Latilactobacillus sakei subsp. sakei DSM 20017 = JCM 1157: one gene and its partner. The protein of the gene in region 1 binds, or shares a complex with, the protein of each later gene. Links are inferred from orthologs where the notes say so. Each region holds a gene or a part of one and is shown on either strand. Other genes may lie near its edges. The genes, in order: LEUCM_RS06580 and lplA.

Region 1 (10,862 bases):
AACGGAAGTCTAACATCCATTGGGGTTCTTTTTTCTCGTGCGAAATTGCGCGCACAACATCTTCAGTTAAGCCCCGGCCGGTTGAAAAGACGGGTTCAACATCATCGCTAAAGCCGTAATCATAGTTCTCAAATTGGGGCATCGTCGTCTCTTCTGTCATTAATCTGTTCCCTCCGTTTCTGCATGGTTCACAATTTGACCCGTTGTCGCTGTGTTGGTATCGCTATTGAGCGCTTTGTGGAGCGCCTTCCAAGCAAGCGTGGCACATTTAATCCGCGCTGGAAATTGTTGAACGCCCTGCAAGATGGCCGCATCTTCTAGAATTGTCCAATCTTCATCGCGATCACCAATCACCATGTCCGAAAAGCGTTCGATCATTACTTCAGCTTCAGTAGGTGTCTTATGCAAGACCGCATCGGTCATCATGCTGGCAGAGGCTTGGCTGATTGTGCAGCCTTCCCCTGAAAAAGCAATCTGGCTAATCCGGTTATCTTCAAGCGCAATCTCCAACTGCAACACATCGCCACAAGTTGGGTTACGTAATTCAATTTCATGATCGACAGTGTCTAAATGACCATGATGGTGCGGATGTTGCGAATGGTCTAAGATGACCTGTCGATATAAGTTATCTAATTTAGAGAGTGCCATTTTGGAAAAACTCCTTTGCTGCTTGAATCGCGGCCACTAAGGCTTGTACGTCTTCTGACGTATTGTAGAGGTAGAAACTCGCGCGAGCCGTTGCCGCAACGTTTAGCCACTGCATCAGTGGTTGTGCGCAATGATGCCCCGCGCGAACAGCGACCCCTTCCATATCGAGGGCTGTTGCTAAATCGTGCGGATGGAGATTGTCGAGGTTAAAAGCAATCACACCGGTTCGCTGACTAGCTTCTTGCGGGCCATAAATCGTCAACCCGTCAATCGCTTGTAAGGCCGGTAATGCCTCGGCGACTAAAGCCTGCTCATGTGCCTGGATGTTGGTCATCCCAATCTGATTCAGATAATCAATCGCAGCTCCTAATCCAATCGCGCCAGCAATATTGGGGGTTCCACCTTCTAAGCGCCAAGGCAGTTCTTTGAAGGTCGATTCTTGTAAGCCAACAAAATCGATCATCTCACCACCATATTCAACGGGTGATAACTGCTCAAGCAAAGCCTGCTTACCATACAAGACACCAATTCCTGTTGGCCCCAACATTTTATGCCCTGAAAAAGCATAAAAATCTGCATCGAGCGCCTGCACATTAACTGGCATATGCGGGACAGCTTGTGCGCCATCAACCACCATATAACCACCTTGTGCGTGGACTAGTGCCGCAATCGTCTTCACCGGATTGACAACACCTAAAACGTTAGAAGCATGCGCTAAACTGACGATTTTAGTCCGTGGACCAATAACCTGCTTGGCGACGTCTAAATCTAACTGACCATCTGGTAATAGATCGATGTAGCGTAGTTTGGCGCCCGTCTTTTTAGCAAGTTGTTGCCAAGGGACTAGGTTGCTGTGGTGTTCCATATAGCTGATGACGATTTCATCGCCAGCTTGGACAACTGTTGGTCCAAAACTGCCGGCGATCCAGTTTAAACTCTGCGTGGTCCCTTTTGTGAAGACAACTTCCGCTGAAGAAGCGGCATTGATAAATTGTTGGACTTTAACTCTAGCAGCTTCGTATTGAGCAGTCGCCCGTTCCGCCAACGTATGCACGCCCCGGTGAACATTGGCATTATCATGTTGATAGTAATTCACTATTTGGTCAATCACCGCTTGTGGCTTTTGCGTTGTCGCTGCGTTATCCAAATAAACCAAGGATTCGTCATTAACCAATTGTTCTAAAATAGGAAAATCTTGCCGACTAGTGTTCAGACTTTTGCCCATCGATTAACTTCCTCTCGATTGTGTCCGTTAATTGTTGACGAACATTTTTGTCCGGAATTTCAGTCAGGACGGCGCCTAAGAACCCACGAATAACTAAGCGTTGTGCGACTTCTTTAGACAAGCCCCGACTCATGAGATAGTACATTTGTTGTTCATTAACACGGCCAACACTGGCAGCATGACCGGCTTGAACGTCATTTTCATCGATTAATAATAGCGGATTGGCATCCCCACGGGCCGTCCGTGATAACATCAAGACCCGGTTTTCTTGTTGTGCATCGGCACCTTTAGCACCTTTGATGATGTGCCCAATCCCGTTAAAAGTTAGGGTCGCATCTTCTAAAATAACGCCATGTTGCAAGATATGGCCGATTGAACGAGGGCCAATATTCGTCACCCGCGTATCGATTCCTTGAATTTGTTTCCCAGTTGAAATGGCGACCACTTTCGTTTCAGCATGCGAACCATCGCCGACCAAATCAGAATCAAAGTCGCCAATGATATTGCCGTCATTCATGAAGCCCAATGCCCAATCAATCCGGGCATCACGCATTAAGTGCCCCCGACGATTCAGATAAGTCGTGACAGACTTACCAAACGCATCAACAGCTGAGAAATGCACGTGACTATTATCCTTGGCAATCACTTCAACCACCATATTAGCTAGGTTCTTGTGATCACCCATTGTTTGTAGGTTTTCTAGATAGCTAAACTCACTATTTTGTTCCGCCACAATTAAAACGTGATGGATAAAATCAGTGGCTTGCGTGCTATCTTGTACATAATAAGCCGTAATCGGTTGTTTAATCACCACATTTTTCGGTACGTACAAGAACATCCCACTGTTCATCAAGGCTGTGTGAAAGGCTGTCAAACGATCCTCGTCCGGTTTAACCGTCACTTGCATATAGTATTCATGAACTAATTCAGGATAGTCTTGTAAAGCAGTGAAGATATCGGTAAAGATGACCCCTTGTTCTGCCAATTCACTAGGCAGATTTAATTTAGCAATCGTTTGCCCAACTTGAATCACATAAGGTTGATCCGCCGTTAAATCAGCGACCATTTCTGGTAATGTATCAGTCACAGAAGTTGTCAAAGTTGGCGCATTCGCAGCCATAATTGGCCAATGTTTGTAATTAATCTTTTCGAAAATAGGTAAGTCGAGCTTTTCAATTTGGCCTAAGGCTGTTTGGCGTAAGGCTGCAAACCAATCTGGTTCTTGATGGACAATTGAAAAAGCCGCAACTTGTTCAGGTGTGATGGCTAATTTCTTTTTCATCAAAGCCGCCCCCTATTTACTTTCATCGTCAGTTAATTTAATGTCTAACCCTAATTCATCACGAATACCGGCGTAACCTTCGTCTTCTAGACGTTTGGCCAATGATGCATCACCAGTCGTCACGATTTTACCGCCCATCATGATGTGCACGAAATCAGGCACAATGTAGTTCAATAAACGTTGATAATGCGTGATAATCAATGAACCGAAGTTATCGCCGCGCATTTCATTGACCCCTTTAGAAACAACTTGAAGGGCATCGATATCTAAACCAGAATCAATTTCATCTAAAATAGCAAATTTAGGTTCAATCATCATTAATTGTAGAATTTCATTCCGTTTCTTTTCACCACCAGAAAAGCCTTCGTTTAAGTAACGTTCAGACATTTCTTCTGTCATATCTAAGACAGCCATGCGTTGATCTAATTTTTTCAAGAAGGCCATGATCGAGATTTGATCATCTTCAGCCCGGCGCGCATTGATAGCAGCTCGCATAAATTCAGCGTTCGTAACACCTTGAATTTCAGATGGATATTGCATCGCTAAGAATAAGCCAGCGCGTGCTCGTTCATCAACTGGCATTTCAAGAATATTTTGACCGTCTAATTTAATTTCACCTTGAAGCACTTCATATTTAGGATTACCCATGATGGTTTCTGAAAGGGTTGATTTCCCGGTCCCATTTGGTCCCATGATGGCGTGAATCTCACCCGTATTCATTTCTAAGTTAACACCTTTTAAAATTTCTTTACCGTCAATTCCGACGTGTAAATCGATAATTTCTAATTTAGACATTACTGACCCTCCAAAAATCGCATTATAGCACGTTGTTGCTGACTTAATTCTAAGCTAAATGAGAACGCTTTTCAATAGAAGAATGATTGTAAAAAAGAATCAATTCTTATCTATCTCCCAAAAATATGTTAATAAAAAAGCCCTATCCTTCGATAAGACTTTTCCTTCATTATTTAACGGGTAATACCGCCCCGTGCCATTGCTTTTTAATCCAGGCTTGGGTTGATTTTGATTTGAGTGCTTTGATTAACTTCTTGATTGCGGGTTTGTTTTCGTCGCCTTTATTAACAGCGACGACGTTCACGTATGGTGATGAGAGGCTTTCGATTGCCACTGCATCTTTTTCCGGTGTGAAGCCGGCTTGAACCGCATAGTTTGAATTGATGGCAACCAGTGTACCTTCATCATTTTTCAACAATTCAGGCATCAATTTCGGTTCAAATGTGTACTTAAATTTGAGCTTCTTCGGATTTTTGGCGATATCATTAAAGGTTGCATTTTCAACTTTGACCCCTGGTTTCAAGGTGATCAAGCCGCCTGCTTTTAGAATCGAGAGGACCCGGCCCCAGTCAGTTTGACTATTTGAAACTAGAACGGTAGCGCCGGTTTTGACGGCACTCAATTTTTTAACTCGCTTACTATAAAGACCTAGTGGTTCCAGATGAATCCCACCGGCACTCACTAAGTGATAACCATTATCGTGGTTAGCCTTTTTCATAAACGGAATGTGTTGGTAATAGTTGGCGGTCAATTCACCGCTTGCTAAAGCCTTATTAGGTAATACATAATCACTGAACGCTTTGACATCCAATGTGATGCCTTCTTTTTTTAATTCGGGTTTAATGTGTCTTAAAATGGCGGCATGCGGAATGGTTGATGCGCCAATCACAATCGTATTGGGATCTGCTTTTTTAGCGCGACAGCCAGTTAACAGTAAGCCAACAATTAAAAGCCCAGCGAGTACGCTTAAATATCTTTTTTGCATCTACTTTTCTCCCTCTGTTTTAACGATGATCAATTTTAGCGATGATAATGTCACCGGCTTTTTGACAAATGAACACGATGATTAAAATAATGATTGTCGCCACTAACGTAATTGTATTTTGGTTTGCTTGAAAGCCTTCAGTGTAGGCTAAGTTCCCCAAGCCACCGGCCCCAATCACACCAGCCATTGCCGTGTAACCAAGTAATGAAATCGCAGTGACGGTTAATCCGGAAACCAGTGCGGGCATGCTTTCTGGTAAAAGAACTTGCCAGATAATTTGCCATTTTGAAGCGCCTAGTGCGCGGGTCGCTTCAATCACCCCGCTATCAACTTCACGAAAGGCTAATTCTACTAACCGCGCATAAAATGGTGCTGCCGAAACGATTAATGCTGGAATTGCAGCTTTGGGACCAATCATGGTACCCATCAATTCCTTAGTCATGGGAATCAAAAGCACGATTAAGATGATGAACGGCACTGAACGGAAAACGTTGACGAATAAAGCGACAATCCCATTTAACAACCGACTCATAAAATCCGTTTTACCATTCGTTTGATATAAGACTAATCCCAATAAGAAACCGAGAATCGCCACTAGCAAGACACTAACCGCCGTTAGCCAAACCGTTTCGCCTGTCGCTTCCCACATCGTTGGCCAGTCGATTTGTTTAAATTGAAAATAAGATTGAAACCCGTTGATATTAGCCATGTCTTAACACCTCTACTTCGATAGTTTGTTGACTTAAGTCGGATAATGCTTGTTTTAAATCGTCTGGACTAGCTTGAATCTGAATGTATAAATACCCCAGGGCGCCATTAATCGTTTGTTGTAAACTCCCACTAATCACGCTGACTTCAACACTTGGGTAGCGGCGCATTAATTGGCCAATAACTGGCTGACTCGATTGTTCTTCGTTAAACCGGAGCTTGACGATCGTGCCCTCTGGTACCCGCGTCAACAACTGTTCGATTGAAGCGGCTGTTTCGCTAGGCGTAATCACCAATGATTCTGAAACAAAGGCTTTCGTCACTTCTGCCTGTGGCGTTTCGAAAATCGCTTGTGTCGTCCCTTCTTCAATCACCCGACCGGCTGCCATCACTGCGATTCGTTGGCAGATCCGGCGTACCGCATCCATTTCGTGGGTTACCAGCACAATCGTGATGCCCATTTCCTGATTAATCTTAGCTAAAAGACTTAAAATTGAATTCGTTGTTTTAGGATCCAAAGCACTGGTTGCTTCATCACATAACAAGATGGCCGGTTCGCTGATTAATGCACGGGCAATCGCGACCCGTTGCTTTTGGCCCCCTGAAAGTTCGCTAGGATAAGCGGCGCCCAAGTCTGTTAGCTCAACTAATGCCAACATCTCTTTGGCCTTAGCTAAGCGTTCCTTCTTGCCAACCCCCGCTAATTTAAGCGGTAAGGCGATATTTTCAAGAATTGTTTTTGACCAGAGTAGATTGAAGTGTTGAAAAATCATGCCAATCTTTTGCCGAATTGGTCGCATTGCTTGTTCGCTCAAACCAACGATTGATTGACCGTTGACCAAGACATCCCCGCTAGTTGGTTTTTCCAAACCGTTTAATAATCGAATTAACGTACTCTTACCAGCGCCTGAATAACCGATAATGCCATAAATTTCACCCGCTTCAATTTTCAATGAAATATCGCTGAGTGCTGTAAATGTCTGTTGTTCTCGTTGGTAAACCTTACCAACTTGCTTTAGTTCTAACATTGCATTCTCTCCCTTTGACTAAAAATGTACAAAAAAAGTCCTCCCTCTCAAATAAATAAATGAGAGAAAGGACGCCAATTTGCGTGTTACCACCTTAATTTCACGACTACTTCACAATAATCGCCTTACAAAGTACCAGGATCGATACTCGTTCGCTATATCGGGCAACCCCCGCATTCGGCTCAGTTAAACCTTACCAAATGAATTTGCTCAAAGACCATATTCGAAAATCGTTCGCATTATCCGCTTGCACCTGACCGGACTCTCTTAAAATGCTACTAAATCATCTACTCATCTTTTCATCGCTTGTATTAAGTAATTCTTATCTTAATTAATCAGACGCCAGATGTCAAGTCTAATTATCAGAAATTCGAATATCGGCAATCCACGCATCTTTTTCATTATCCGCATTTAATAATTCGGGATTATCGGCTAAATCAGTATTGACATTGACTAATTCACCCGCTAAAGGACTATCCAACTCTTGAACCATTTTTTCAGCTTCAATCGCAACAAGTGGCATATCAAGTGCCATCTTTTGCCCTTCAACTGGGACATCTACAAATTTAATTAACCCAAATTCATTTTGCGCACCCTTAGTCAAACCAATTCGTCTGATTGAAGCTGCGATTTCTTCTGTCCAAAAATAATCATTGTTACTCATTGTCAATTGTTTTCACTCCTAGAAAGTATCTTCAGATTCGCTGAACATATAACTCTTATAATGGTACCGCATCGACATGATAAAGCCAATCCCCATCATGTTCCCCAATAGCGATGAACCACCTTGTGAAATAAATGGTAATGGAATACCGGTCAATGGTAATAGACCAACACTCATCCCAATATTTTCAAAAACATGGAAAAGAATCATCATGATAACACCCGTTGAAACATAGGCATAAAACTCATTTTTGGTATCAAATGTGACCCGAATCATTTGGTAGATCAACAAGAAATACAACAAAATGACTAAACAAGAACCGATGAAGCCGAAGTTTTCACCAATTACGGAGAAAATCATATCAGATTCACGAACCGGTACATTAACCTGAATTTGATTGAAGCCTTTACCAAATAATTGACCAGACCCGATGGCCTTTAAACTTTGAGATAATTGCAAACTTGTGCTGGCCGTATTATCAAACGGATGTAACCAGGCATCAATTCGGTTAAATTGATAGGTTTTAAAGCCTAAGTGGGTTAAAATCGCCCGCCCTGGGGTTGTTGCAGCCAAGGTCAAAGCCGTCCCACCAATGGCCGCCATTATAGCCATTGCAGGTGCTAAAATCTTCCAAGTAATCCCAGATACTAAGATAATGCCACCCAAAATTGCGACGAACACCAATAATGTCCCAAAATCATTTTGTAATTTCAAAAGTACCATAACTGGTAATGTCCAAATTAATAATCGGCCTAACAATAACCAATCCGTATTAATCGTGTGTTCTGGATACTCGGTATTGTGCTTAGTGACAACCCGACTCATCATTAAGATATAAGCCGGCTTCATCACTTCGGAAGGCTGGAACGAAATCGGCCCTAGCGCGAACCAACTCTTAGCACCAGTTTGAATCGCAACCGATTTATTATAAAAGAATAAAACGGCAACTAAGAGGAAAATCCCAATGCCATAAGCAATCGGCGCAACTCGCCAGAGCTGTTCCGAATCAAACTGCATGATGGCCACAATTGCGATCCCACCAATGACGTACCAAGCCGCCTGCATCAGCACAGCTCGCGTTGAGCTGGCACTACTTGTATCATGCGTTACCGCGACATAAATCGACATTAAACCCACTAACGCTAACATGAAGACGGAAAAAACAATCCCGTAATCTACACGCGAAGTATCGTCGACTTTTTCTAATTCCTTTGGCATGTTAAGTCTCCTTCAACTAAAAACTGTCTTAATTATAAAATAACCCGGCCAAAAATCTGCCGGGTTACTCTAAAGCTAATTAATTCTTAAGAATTAACCTTGGTGTAAGTGATACTCCCGTAGTAATTCGTTAACAGCATCGTCGTGTGTTTTAGTAATGATGCTTTGGCCAGTACCTTCGACAGTTGCTTCGAACCGTTTTTTAGCACTATCTTCGATAATAACACCGACTTCGTTTTTGCCAACTTTGACACTCGTCATTGCCTGGCCGTTACGGTTAATATCATCAATTGTGACTTCTACGCGTTGTTCTTTTTTAGACATATTTTTTGAAACTCCTTATTTTGTAACATTAGTCATTAACAGACTTATTCCGAAACACTGTGAAGTGGTCCGGAACGGGATCATAACCACCCTTTACAAACGGATGACACCGCAAAATACGGCCGATTCCCATAATCAGTCCCTTAATAGCGCCATGTTTTTGAATGGCTTGAATCATATAACTAGAGCAAGTCGGATAATACCGACAGCTCGGTGGTAAGAATGGCGAAATACCAGTTTGGTAAAACCGCACAAGTGCAATTAATATCTTTTGCATGCAATCACCACTTATCCTGACCTACTGCAAGAAATTAATAATGTGACTCCAGGTACTTGGTAAAAAGACGGCAAATGGGTTTTGACCACCCATTGCAAAACCAATCATTTGACCAATTAACCCAGCGAAAATCATTAAAACAATGACTAGTAAGATCTTTTTAAGAACTGGTTTGACGTGCTCTTCAAAATTTGATCGATACACAATATTCACAATCCCTTACTTCTGATTTAGTGTGCTCGTTTTTGGGCAATATTTTCTAATAAAACACCCGTACCTAAGGCAACTGCGTCCAATGGCTTTTCAGCTAAGACAACTGGGACCTTAAGGTGTTCAGAAAAGAGGTTGGCAATATTGCGTAATAGCGCGCCACCACCGGTTAACATAATCCCGCGATCAATAATATCACCGGCTAATTCTGGTGGTGTCACTTCAAGCACTTCTTTAGCAGCGGCAACAATGGCCATCATTGTTTCGTGCAAGGCAAGCTCAACTTCATCCGCACCAATCGTGATTGACACTGGTAAACCACCGACAATATCACGGCCACGGACTTCTAGTTGTTCACTTGCATCAGCATGCCAAACACTACCAATCTTCAACTTGATTGTTTCGGCAGTATGTTCACCGATTAATAAGTTATGTTTACGTTTAACGTATGCTGCGATTTCAGCATTCATGCGATCACCAGCAAGCCGTAATGAACGACTTGTCACAACTTCACCCATTGATAGTACGGCGATATCACTCGTCCCACCACCAATATCGATCACCATGTTACCGCGTGGTTGGAAAATATCCATCCCAGCACCCACGGCCGCAACCTTAGGTTCAAATTCTAAGAAAACTTTACCGCCGCCAGATTTTTCTGCAGCTTCTACAATTGCTTTTTGTTCAATCGATGTAATATTTGTTGGACAACAAATTAAGATGTTTGGTTTTGATAGAAAACCTTTGACGTTTAATTTATTAATGAAATAAGCAAGCATTGCTTCGGTCATATCAAAATCAGCAATCACACCATCTTTAAGTGGGCGCACTGCCAAAATATTGCCGGGTGTCCGACCGACCATGCTGTATGCTTCAGAACCAACTGCTAATACTTTTTTTGTTTTAGTATCGATCGCAACGACTGAAGGTTCATTAAGAACAATGCCTTTGTCCATAACGTTAATTAAGACGTTGGCTGTCCCTAAATCAATTCCGATATCTTTAGCCATTTAGTGTTGCTCCTTCCAGAAACCATATTCAATAGTCAATTATACCACAAGCCTAATATCAATAAAATATAAGTTTCGTTTACGAAATTAACACTAAAAAAGAATGACGTCCGTCTAAAAACGAATATCATTCTTTAATAACTGCTAATTAAGCTAATTTTTGAGTTGTTTTACGATGACCGGCTTCATCAAAATCAGCACGACTGATATGTGCGCCTAAGGCACGTAATTTTTGATGGAAGTGATAATAACCACGATCCATGTATTGTAGGTTTGTGACAAGTGTCTCACCATTGGCCACTAAACCAGCAATCACTAATGCTGCTGCTGCTCGTAAATCAGAAGCGGCCACTTCAGCACCCGTTAATTCAGTAGGACCGTATAAGATGACAGATTGGCCTTCGATTTGGTAATCGGCATTCATACGTCGTAATTCTTCTAAGTGCATGAAACGATTCTCGAAGACTGTTTCAGTCATGACACTCGTC
Region 2 (10,956 bases), 190 kb from region 1 along the record:
GTGTCAGCGGTCCCGAAGAACTCGTCCGAAAATACTGTACCGACTTAAATATCTTAGATAGCCAACAAATGGGGACGTTATATACGGTTTATCTTTATGATACGTTACCGACAGAACGGATTATTCCGGATCGTCTAACAATTGAACATATCGATTTACAAGAAACCTTCATTAAATTAACGAACAAAGGAAGTGAAGCACATGTTTAATGCAATGATGCGGTACCGCCTGACCGCCATTTGGAAAACACTGGCGATGGTTGCCGTAGGATTTTTCGGTGGAATGGTTGTCGTTGCCCTTATCTTCATAAAGAAGGGCATTGACTTTGGCAACTTTGGTCTCACAATTGTGACTGGTTTCTTATTCCTGAGCCAAATCACATTGATCGTTCAGTCATTTACAACCACTCGAAAAGCTTTTAATTTTGCCATTTTAAATGGGATTCCGAGAAAAATTAGCTTCCTAACACAATTAGTTAGTCTCTTTAGTAGTCAACTGGTGACGTTTGCAATCTTATATCCAATCGCGATTCATAATCAAATATTTGCCGGTATTAAAATTAACCTGTTAGATCCACACATTACCGTGGCATTTATTCTTGTCGTATGGACTTTCATTGCCCAAGGTCTTGCAATCAGTAGCTTCATTACCTTATTTGAACGCAAAGCCTGGGTTTTCCTATTTGCAGCATGGTTAATTATCGCCACGGTTTATGAACGTTATATCACACCAATCATTACGCGCATGCTTCCAGATTGGACCGATTATTTCTTCGTTAATTTCGAACAAGCGAATGTCGTATCGGCGATTAAAATTACCTTCGATCAGCCAAATTTTTGGATTAGCACCTTGACCAGTATTGTTGCACCACTCATCATCGCTGGCATTTGCCAACACTTCATGCAAACTAGACGGATTACGTTTAGATTAAAAAAATTCGCTCGATAGAAAGAAGTGGCTCACATGCGGCGTTTATTAAAGGTCAGTAGTGAGGTTGTGATTGCTTTAGCAGTCATTCTAGTAACTCAATTAATTGCCGGGTTTAGTTTACCTAGCTGGGCCAGTCATCCCACCTTTAGAATCATTCAAACGGTGTATTCACCAGTGCTATATTTATTAGTCTTTTACGGCTTAATCAACTGGTTAAACCGACACTACTTTCATGAAACAGTTGCTTTATTCACTTGGCGACCAAACCTCAAACCACAATTTTTCATCTGGCCAGTAATTTGGGTTCTGTTGATTGATTTAACATTCTTCTTGGTTGTCCCTGGACGAATTGTTTGGCCAACAATCAATCATCTGAATGTCACATTGAATCTGTTAGCCACTTTACTCTTAGCTGGAATTGCCGCGCCAATTGTCGAAGAATATATTTTCCGCGGCTTGATTAGTCAACGTCTAACTAAGGCATATGGCGCACGGATCGGTTTAATCGGCTCGTCACTACTATTTGGTCTAACCCATCTGCTCAACGGCGTCCTTGATTTCTGGAGTGCCGTTCAACTAATCATCGCTGGTACGCTGGCAGGAGCATTATTCTGGTTGACTTCAAGATGGTATCAAACATTATGGGCCGGTATTGTTTTACATGCTGGCTATAATGTCTTAACATCAGTCATTCCAATCCGTGTTCACACTAGCAATGACTGGCCGATTCAGTACTTACTCAACCAACCCAACCGTTTAATGACAGGTGGGGAATATGGTGCGGATTGCAGCCTAATCACAATGATTACCTTGATAATCATCCTTGGCTACATCTATTTTGCAACACGCAATTCTAGGCGCGCCATGTTTTAAATTTTATTGAATTGCCCTTAGTAATCATTAATCAATTTTGATGTGTATTACTAGGGGCTTTTTTTGTCTAAAATTAGGAGGAAACTGATGCTTAAAATAACCGATATCAATGTTTGGATTAAACACCGCCAAATTATTAACGCTGTTTCACTCGAAGTGCAACCCGGTGCCATCGTCGGCTTAATCGGTCCCAATGGTGCTGGTAAAACAACCATTATGAAAACAATTCTGGGACTGATGCCATTTTCCGGGACAGTCACAATTGATAATCAATCCGTGACCGAAACCAATCATACGGGTTTAAAGTCTGTTGGAGCGTTGATCGAACATCCCGCACTTTATCCGTTTCTAATGGGCTATCAAAATCTCGCGTTATATGCCCAAGATGAAGCGGACCTGCAAGCGATTGTCACCCAACTCGAAATGACACCTTATATCAACCGTAAAGCTAAAGGCTATTCACTCGGGATGAAACAAAAGCTCGGAATTGCACTTGCTTTATTAAATCACCCCCAATTAGTCATCTTGGATGAGCCAATGAATGGCTTAGATATCGACGCAACCATTTTGGTTCGGCAAATCATTCAACAATATGCGCAACAGGGAACGGCCTTTTTAATTGCGAGTCACATTCTCAGTGAACTCGAAAAAGTCGTTACCGATGTGATTATCATTAATAACGGGCAAGTGCGCCTGAACCAACCAATCGCAACGTTTAATCAAGTAACCGCACAACGTTATCGCCTTCAAACCACTGATATGGCGCAAACTCTGACTTTATTAACTGACCATCAAATTCCGTTTGAGCAGGATGCTGGCTATCTAAACATTTCTCAAACGGTGCTCTACACGGCGCAAACCTTGTGCTTCGACCAGCAGATTCAATTCAAAGCATTGATTCCTGAACAAATTAGCTTCGAACAACGAATTGTCCAATTACTCCACGAAAAGGGTGGCGATGAACATGCAAACTAGCTTAAGCCAAGAATGGTATAAATTTCGCCACCAAAAAGGGCCACTAATGGGAATTCTAGCGCTCCTAAGCTTAATGTTCATCATGGCCATTTCAGTTCCCGTTACTCGCACCGCGATCATTACGGGATTCAAGACACCACAGTGGTTGTTGATGATCATCGTTATTATCGGTGCTAATTTTATGATTATGGAAGACCAACACACTACAATCCGAACGCTTTTGTATCGTCACACTTATCGGTGGTCAATTTATCTCGCTAAGTTGTTGATTCTCACTCTCTACACTGGTGTGCTTACCACACTTAGTTTGTTATTCACAGTTCTGCTAAAAACGACTCTTGCCTCACAACTGAGTTGGCAAAGTGAGCGGCTATTCAGTCACTTGGTTGTCGGGATGGCAGGCACATGCTTAGTCGGAATCTTGCTGTTGACAATTATTTTACTACTATCGTGTCTTTTCCCAGTGAATACGGTAGTCATTTGCCTTGGTCTGATTCTAATTTTTACCGGGCAAGGAATTGCCAGTCTCACAATCGGCTCTAGTAGTCCGATATTAGTCAATATCCTGAAGTGGCAACCGTTAAATATGCTCAACTTGATGGCGCAACTACCAGATCCAAGCTATCAAAAAGACACTTATTTAAGTAATTCGCAACTACTCGCGGGGATTATCGGCTATAGTGGCTTTTTCCTAGCAATTGGTTATTGGCGCTTCAAACACAAACGAGTTTAGAAAGGGGCGATTCATATGCAAGCGGCACTATCTCAAGAATATTACAAACTGTTGCACAAAAAATTAACGTGGTTCGCACCTGCGATTATCGTGGGTTTAATGCTCCTGATGCCTATAACCTTCGACGATTCTTATTGGTTGGTGATGGCCAATTTTGGGTCGAGTCAGTGGATTTTACTCGTGTTGATTATCGTTGGTGCGACGCTTTTCTCAATGGAATTTCAGCATCATACCATCTTAACGCTACTTTACAAAACACCAAATCGGCGGACCATTTATTTAGCTAAATTCGTTGTTCTCTTTGGCTACAATATTGCATTGCATCTATTCGCATTAGGGCTCACAATCTTGTTCAACACACTGGCGATTGGGGGGCACGCAAATTGGTTAACACATTATCTGTATCACCAAAGTTTACTCATGAACACCATCATGACCGCCACAATTGATCTCGGGATGTCGCTCATGCTGATTGGATTCTTATTCTTACTGTCCTGTTTGCTGACGAATAACGCCGTGGTCATCACGACGAGTATCACAATCGTATTCATGGGACAGTCACTCTCAAGCATATTACTTCATGAGCACCCACAATTCGGTAGTTGGCTCAAATGGAATCCACTCAATATGTTAAATCTGACGTTCCAATACGCAAATTATCCCGTTTACCACAAGTTGACACAACTAACGACAGGTCAATTATTACTTGGAACCCTTAGTTATGTACTATTCTTTCTATGGCTTGGTAATTGGTGCTTTAAACAACGTCATTTCTAAACACATGGATATATTTATTTTTTGACACAGATTTGCTATACTTATAGCTAATCTACTAATCAGGGAGGTTGTCTTATGTTTTTAGCCCCACTTTTTGAATGTGATGTCCCAACAGTCCACTAATTCCGTGCATTTAACACAAATTGGAGGATTTACACATGACAATCACTAAACAAGCAAACTTAGAGCAAGCACAATTGGTAACCGCAACATTTGGATTTACTAATTCTAAAAAAGATACTGCATTTTGGGACACGACTTTATCACCATTACTCAATGAGATCGAAGCCGATTTAACACTCGAACAAATTCGCGAGTTGCCTAACATCATCGCGACGAAAAAAGCGTACAAAGCAGTCGGTCTTGATGCAGCACGTCATCGGCCATCTTCGGATAGTTTATTACGCCGCGTCGTTAAAGGGCAGGGGCTTTATCAAATTAATGCGTTAGTTGACGTGAATAATTATCTCTCTTTGAAACTACAACTACCGATTGGCAGTTACGATTTGGCCAAAATTGACGGCCCAATCAGTTATCAAGTCGCCGAAGAAGGGGCCGAGTACGCTGGAATTGGTAAGGGCGCGATTAATATCAGTCACTTTCCAACACTAGTCGATCAACATGGTGCGTTTGGCAGTCCAATTTCGGATTCCACACGCGCCATGATTGCCCCTGAAACGACAGAAGCGATGCTTGTTGTTTATGCTTTCGGACAATCATCAGCCCAATTAGCGGCAATTGAACAAGCCGTTAAAACCGTCCTTCAGGCAGCCTTTAACCCAGAAGAAATCACAACTGAAATCATCGCGTAAAAGAAAAAGGGGCTAAGACAAAAGTAAATTTTGTCTCAGCCTCTTTTATTTATCTGAACTTTTATAGTCTAAACGTGTTCTGTCAGCCAACACTTTCCGGTTAACCGAGTTACGGCATACTTTTTTTATTGCGCTAATAATTCTACTAATTCCGTTTTAGGAATGCCTGTAAAGTAAGGTGTTGTGTCAATTGGTTCGAGGGCTGCTGCTAAGTGTTCACGGTCATAAATCGTTCCGGCTAATTTTTCTGCTAAATCATTAGCATCACCTGAACCAAAGAAATCGCCGTAGAATTTAACGTTGGCAATCTTACCATTTTCGATCAATAAGCGAGCATCAATCGTCCCAAAATCAAAGTGTTTCCGCTTTTGAATTGTTGATTTAGGTGACTTGCCATAAACCCAGTCCCAGTTACTATAGAGGTCATTGAAAATCTTGTCGATGGCTTGTTCATCTGCCGCCGTTAATTGATATTCACGATCAGCAATTTCTGGTAAGCTCTTGGCATTAAAAAGGTTCAAGAGTAAGACATCTCTAAATTCTTCAGTCGACATATTTTGATATTCAGGGTTCACGTGGTCTTTTAAATTAGTTACCCGTTGGCGAATGGACTTGATGCCTTTAGAAGCAATCTTATCAGCAGGGACGTTCAACGCTTGTGTGAGGACATCTAGATCGACGTTCCATGAAAGGGTCCCGTGAGAGAACGTTTTGCCATTTTTGGTATACATTGCATTGCCAGAGAATTTCTTACCAGCGACTAACATATCGTTACGGCCAGAGACTTCAGCTGATGTGGCGCCCATTTCGTGAAGTGCATCGACGATTGGTTGCGTAAAGGATTTGAAATCCCCAAATTGTTCTGAATCAGCATCGACAACGAAGCTAAAACAGAGGTTACCGAGATCTTGATAAATGCCACCACCACCAGATAAGCGGCGGGTCACCGTAATGTGATTATCTTCAACGTATTTTTGATTAATTTCTTCATACGTATTTTGATTCCGACCCACAATAATACATGGTTTTTCAATATAGAAAAGCAATAATGGTTCATCAAAGTTCTTTTGATTCATTAAATATTGTTCGGTGGCCAGGTTACGGCGAATATCATTTGACTTCATAACAACGTAATACATCAGCATAAAACCCCTTTCATTTTCACTACTTTCTCATTATACTACAGATTCAAAAAAAGGGACTAACAAAAAGGAAGTTACTAAAAACCCCGGATAATGGTCATTTATCCGGGGTTTCTTAATCATCTACATATTCTAATAGGTCGCCTGGCTGACAGTCAAGCGCTTGGCAAAGACGTTCTAATGTCGAAAAGCGAATCGCTTTTGCCTTTTCCGTCTTTAAGTTTGAAAGGTTGGCAATGGTAATCTCAACTTTTTGTGAAAGTTCAGTGACACTCATCTTTCGTTGGGCCAGAATGACGTCTAAATTAACCCGAATTGGCATTTTAAATCCTCCTTAGACTGTGAGGTCGTTTTCCGTCTGCAATGCAATGGCGCTCTTAAATAGGTCTTCAACAATCTGCATCAGAATGGCCAAAGCAAACGGAATAAAGATGAACGCAATCCCAAGTAATAACAAGCCCGGCGCATCTTCTAGTTGCGTAATCCGATAGAAAAAGGGAAGTGACAATAAACTAGCAAAACTTGCGATTAAGACCGCATTTCTAATCGATGATACATAACGCAATGTTTGTGGCGCAAACACTTGGTGTTGTTCAATCGTATTGAGAATGCGATGCAGCGCATATAAAGCAACCCACACACAAATCGTCACACTATAAGCGGCCAGGGCCAACGTGATAATTTCAAAAGGATAGTCTAATTTAGACGCCGTCACAATCTGGACGGTGACTAAAAAGCTAAAAAGGAAGAAGACTGCGCCGATTCCTAAAAGTGCTAAACGTAAAAGCCATTTTTTTAACATATCAAACACCTCATTGAATGAATTAATAGCTTGATTATAACATTTTAATATCGATAAGCAATTAATTTTTATCGTTTTTCGATAAATTTCAAAATTTGCAACTGTTTAAAAATGTGTTGACTGTTATAATCAGAGGGGTAAACTAATCTATGAAGGATTGACTCATATGAAAATGAGACCATTATTGTTGCCAATCACGTTAGTAATCGTATTGTTAATGCTAACGGCTTGTCAGCAAACTCCAGCAAAAACAACAAGCTCGCGGCACAATTCACAATCAGAAAGTATCAGCCGGCAAAACCAACAGACCTACACCAAAAAAACGGTCCAAACCTATTGGTTGTATTATCGACATAAGACGTTCTTCGTGATTGTGCATCAACCGAATGAGCAGCTGAACACGAAAGATAAGCTCAAAACGTTTTTGAGTCAAACCACTACGCAAACACTAGCACATTCTGCTTATCAGAAGCTAGACGAAGACGGCTTCATTTTCATTGGCGATAATCACTTTAAACCACACAAGCATTTTGGTTATGGGGCAGTCACAGTGGGAATCCCACGCGACTACACACTGTATGACATCGTTGCCACGGCCAATTTAAACGAGCCGTCCTATAATCGCTACAAAATTTATCAAATTCGATGATTGAGGTAAAGTCCATGAAAAATAGCAAATTAGATCTGATATTTCCTATCAGTTTCGTTATTGGTGGTGTCTTAATGCAAATTCAAGACCTCTATTTTAATCCGAACACGATTTGGATCCGCACAATCATAACCGGTATTGGATTAAGTATCATCACCTATCTGATACTAATGGTTAAACGTCAAAAATAAAATCTAATGATCCTTGGAGACCGCTCTTTGAAAAAAACAATATTCCCTCTCATTTTATGCCTATCAATCGTAATAATTTTTATTGTTGGTTGCAATCGTTCAATTGAAACACACACATCACCCAAAATACGGACTAAAAAAGTGACTAGTTTGCCTAAGCATGGAACCATGAAATTAACAACTGCGACTCATTCGGATCAAAAGAAAATCTCCGGTTATATCTATCGTGTCGGCAACGATTATTTAGTCTTAAATTCTGCAAAAGGGTTTATCAAAGATGCCACTGCTATGAAACATTATCTTAAATTCGGTAAAGAGCAGGTTACAAATGCGTATTTTGGCCAGCCAAATGTGTTTGCAATCGCCAAAAAACAGGTGGGCAAGCATGCCCAATTATTTAAACTCGCATATGGGACTGTAATTTACGAAACACTTCCTGAAAATGATCGCGCTGATATCTCTTTTAGTATTATTACGGATAAGAACATTGATGAATTACCCAAAATCAAGATTGATCAAATCGACTACCAAATAATTTAAACAAAAATAGCGCGTCCCACTATCTTATAAGTGCGGCGCGCTATTTTTATTTTAGCAATATTAGTCACGACGTTGGTACGCGATAACTGTCAGTGGCATAAATAGCATAATGATCAGCGCACCACTGATGAGGACCATTGTCGCTGTATTGTTCCAACTGCCAGTATTTAAGAGCGTCCGAATAGCGGTAATTGTTGTGCTGACCGGATTAATCCTAACGACTGGCTGTAAAAAGTGGGGCAGCGTTTTGATGGGGATAAAGGCGTTCGATAAGAACGTTAACACGAGGATAATAATCATCGATAAGCTGCTGATCAGCTCTGCATTTTTGACCATTAACCCCACTAAGGCAAAAATCCAAGAAGTTGACCAGCCGATAAAGACCGCCAGTAGTAATGCCCAAATCAGTGCCCCCAGATTGACGGTGGGGCGCCAACCCATTACCAACGCTGTAAGAATCGCCATTCCGCCAGAAAGCACTAATCGCAAAATATCACCTACTAATTGCCCTGCCAGTGGTGCTATTGGTGAAATCGGTAATGTTTTAAAACGGTCGAAGATACCATTATTAATATCTTCCCGTAATTGTTGGCCAGAACCAGAAGCTGCATTTAAAATACTTTGAACTAAAATACCAGAAACCAGCATCGGTAAGTAGGCGTGGACGCTACCGGCGATGACGCCGCCGAATAGATAGCCAAACAATAGGGTAAAGATAATCGGTTGGATGAGCACATCACTGACGTTATCGGGATTGTGGCGCATTTTTAATAAGTTACGGTGGGTTAAAGTGAGAATATCACGTATAGTATGACGTTTTATTATATTTGTATTCATTATCTGAGCTCCTTAGTTTTTACCAACCGTCATTTTTAGGAAAACATCATCTAACGAAGGTGTCTCAAGTTTTAAATGACTAACTGTAATTTTAGCAATTTGTAATTGATTTAATATTACGATTATCGCTGGAAGAGCGTCGCCACCAAGTGGGCTGACTAATGTCTGTTCACTAACGCTGATTGGTTGTTTTAAAACGTCCTGAACAATCGCGCGTGCTTGAGGTAATTGAGCCAACTCTGTGACGGCTAAAGACAGTTGTAAGCCACCTAATTTTTGCTTTAATTCACTAGGTGTACCATTAGCGATAAGACGCCCGTGATCAATGAGCGCAATGTGATCGGCAAATTGGTCTGCTTCCTCTAAATATTGGGTGGTTAAAAAGACAGTTGATCCTTGGGCCACCAATGCTTGAATTACTTGCCACATTTGAATTCTTGTTCTAGGATCTAAACCGGTAGTCGGTTCATCCAAAAATAAAATCTTCGGACGACCCACTAAACTGACTGCTAAGTCTAAACGGCGTCGCATGCCACCGGAAAAAGTGGCCAACGCTTGATTAGCCGATTGCGTTAAATCAAAAGCCGTCAGTAACTCGTCTGCACGAATCTGGCTGGCTTGACTGCTAAGTCCGTTTAACCGTCCAAATAAACGGAGATTATCACGTGCACTTAAGTCTTGATCAATCGCTGCCGTTTGATTCGTCACGCTAAATTGTTGGCGTGCTTGGCGACTTTGGCTTAGTGTATTAAAGCCATTCAGCGTAATCTGCCCCTCATCAGGGCGTAATAAAGTCGTCATCATTTTTAAAAGGGTCGTTTTGCCAGCGCCATTTGGGCCTAAGAGGCCAAATATTTCGCCTTTTTTTACATTGAAAGAAATATCTTGAACGACTTTCTTTTGACCAAATTTTTTTTGAACATTTCTGACTTCAATGACATTATCCTCACGCATATTAGCGCCTCCTCATATTTAATCAGGTCACCTGATTAAATAACATAGTAAGGCCCCCTTACTAAAATGTCAAGGATTGCTATTTTCAAATTTTAGAATGGTGTATACTGGATGAAAGACAAAGGAGAAGATGACACATGACAAACAGCGTCAAAGCAGAATTAGTTGCTGGTAAATTAGCCGAATATGAACAACTCAGTAAAATCTATGATGATATCGTCAAACAAGCGCGGCCCCATCTGATTGTCGAAGGTCAGGGGAAAATCTTATTGGCACTAGCTGATGAAGATCACTTATCTCAACGAGAACTCGCCACGCGTTTAGGCATGTCACCACAATCTACCAGTGAATTTGTTGCGAAACTTGTTAAACGTGAATTGGTCACTTTGACCAAGTTACCGAGTGATCGGCGGGTTAATTTAGTAAATCTGACCGCTGCTGGTCGCCAGGAAATCGAATCCGCTAGTCGAGAAGTGCCACCATTTGTGAACGCACTTTCTGAAGCAGAACTAGATCAACTCGTACCGTTACTGACAAAAATCACAACAGCGATGTACGCTGATATCGACGCGTCTAATCCCACATTGGGCGTTAAATTCCATAAGTTATTGGCTAGTCGGTACTTAAATCAATTCAAAAAATAAATGGCAATCAAAAAAGCGAGACTCACTAATTTCTTAGTGAAGCTCGCTTTTTTAGTTGGATATACTATTAATCGAAGTCATAATCACTGTCGTTCAT

The links.
Region 2: the proteins of LEUCM_RS06580 (region 1) and lplA are in contact, whole or in part, in a crystal structure (PDB 3A7A), measured with the Escherichia coli proteins. The link is inferred for Latilactobacillus sakei subsp. sakei DSM 20017 = JCM 1157 from one-to-one orthologs.

Annotation. Positions count from the first base shown.
Region 1 is NZ_AP017929.1:1,306,072-1,316,933, reverse strand. The notes cover bases 5,682-8,561. They hold LEUCM_RS06580 (glycine cleavage system H family protein), read right to left. Parts: upstream 7,336-8,561; coding sequence 7,027-7,335; downstream 5,682-7,026. Other genes in these bases: LEUCM_RS06575 (FtsW/RodA/SpoVE family cell cycle protein), read right to left, coding at 7,354-8,553; LEUCM_RS06585 (methionine ABC transporter ATP-binding protein), read right to left, coding at 5,682-6,671. Outside these bases: Fe-S cluster assembly protein SufB, read right to left, coding at 1-160; Fe-S cluster assembly sulfur transfer protein SufU, read right to left, coding at 160-648; LEUCM_RS06610 (cysteine desulfurase), read right to left, coding at 635-1,873; Fe-S cluster assembly protein SufD, read right to left, coding at 1,851-3,155; Fe-S cluster assembly ATPase SufC, read right to left, coding at 3,168-3,950; LEUCM_RS06595 (MetQ/NlpA family ABC transporter substrate-binding protein), read right to left, coding at 4,120-4,935; LEUCM_RS06590 (methionine ABC transporter permease), read right to left, coding at 4,955-5,644; more of LEUCM_RS06585, read right to left, coding at 5,637-5,681; LEUCM_RS06570 (DUF2969 domain-containing protein), read right to left, coding at 8,647-8,877; membrane protein insertion efficiency factor YidD, read right to left, coding at 8,906-9,154; LEUCM_RS06560 (DNA-directed RNA polymerase subunit beta), read right to left, coding at 9,176-9,358; LEUCM_RS06555 (rod shape-determining protein), read right to left, coding at 9,385-10,374. UniProt on the Escherichia coli protein: The glycine cleavage system catalyzes the degradation of glycine. The H protein shuttles the methylamine group of glycine from the P protein to the T protein.
Region 2 is NZ_AP017929.1:1,496,737-1,507,692, reverse strand. What follows is about bases 4,233-7,206. They hold lplA (lipoate--protein ligase), read right to left. Parts: upstream 6,240-7,206; coding sequence 5,226-6,239; downstream 4,233-5,225. Other genes in these bases: LEUCM_RS07490 (DUF2975 domain-containing protein), read right to left, coding at 6,577-7,044; LEUCM_RS07495 (helix-turn-helix domain-containing protein), read right to left, coding at 6,358-6,564; LEUCM_RS07505 (B3/B4 domain-containing protein), read left to right, coding at 4,447-5,100; LEUCM_RS07510 (ABC transporter permease), read left to right, coding at 4,233-4,288. Outside these bases: LEUCM_RS07535 (ATP-binding cassette domain-containing protein), read left to right, coding at 1-209; LEUCM_RS07530 (hypothetical protein), read left to right, coding at 202-948; LEUCM_RS07525 (CPBP family intramembrane glutamic endopeptidase), read left to right, coding at 964-1,803; LEUCM_RS07520 (ABC transporter ATP-binding protein), read left to right, coding at 1,891-2,778; LEUCM_RS07515 (ABC transporter permease), read left to right, coding at 2,768-3,511; more of LEUCM_RS07510, read left to right, coding at 3,527-4,232; LEUCM_RS07485 (hypothetical protein), read left to right, coding at 7,211-7,693; LEUCM_RS07480 (hypothetical protein), read left to right, coding at 7,912-8,424; LEUCM_RS07475 (ABC transporter permease), read right to left, coding at 8,485-9,261; LEUCM_RS07470 (daunorubicin resistance protein DrrA family ABC transporter ATP-binding protein), read right to left, coding at 9,274-10,215; LEUCM_RS07465 (MarR family winged helix-turn-helix transcriptional regulator), read left to right, coding at 10,353-10,859; nrdF (class 1b ribonucleoside-diphosphate reductase subunit beta), read right to left, coding at 10,927-10,956. UniProt on the Escherichia coli protein: Catalyzes both the ATP-dependent activation of exogenously supplied lipoate to lipoyl-AMP and the transfer of the activated lipoyl onto the lipoyl domains of lipoate-dependent enzymes.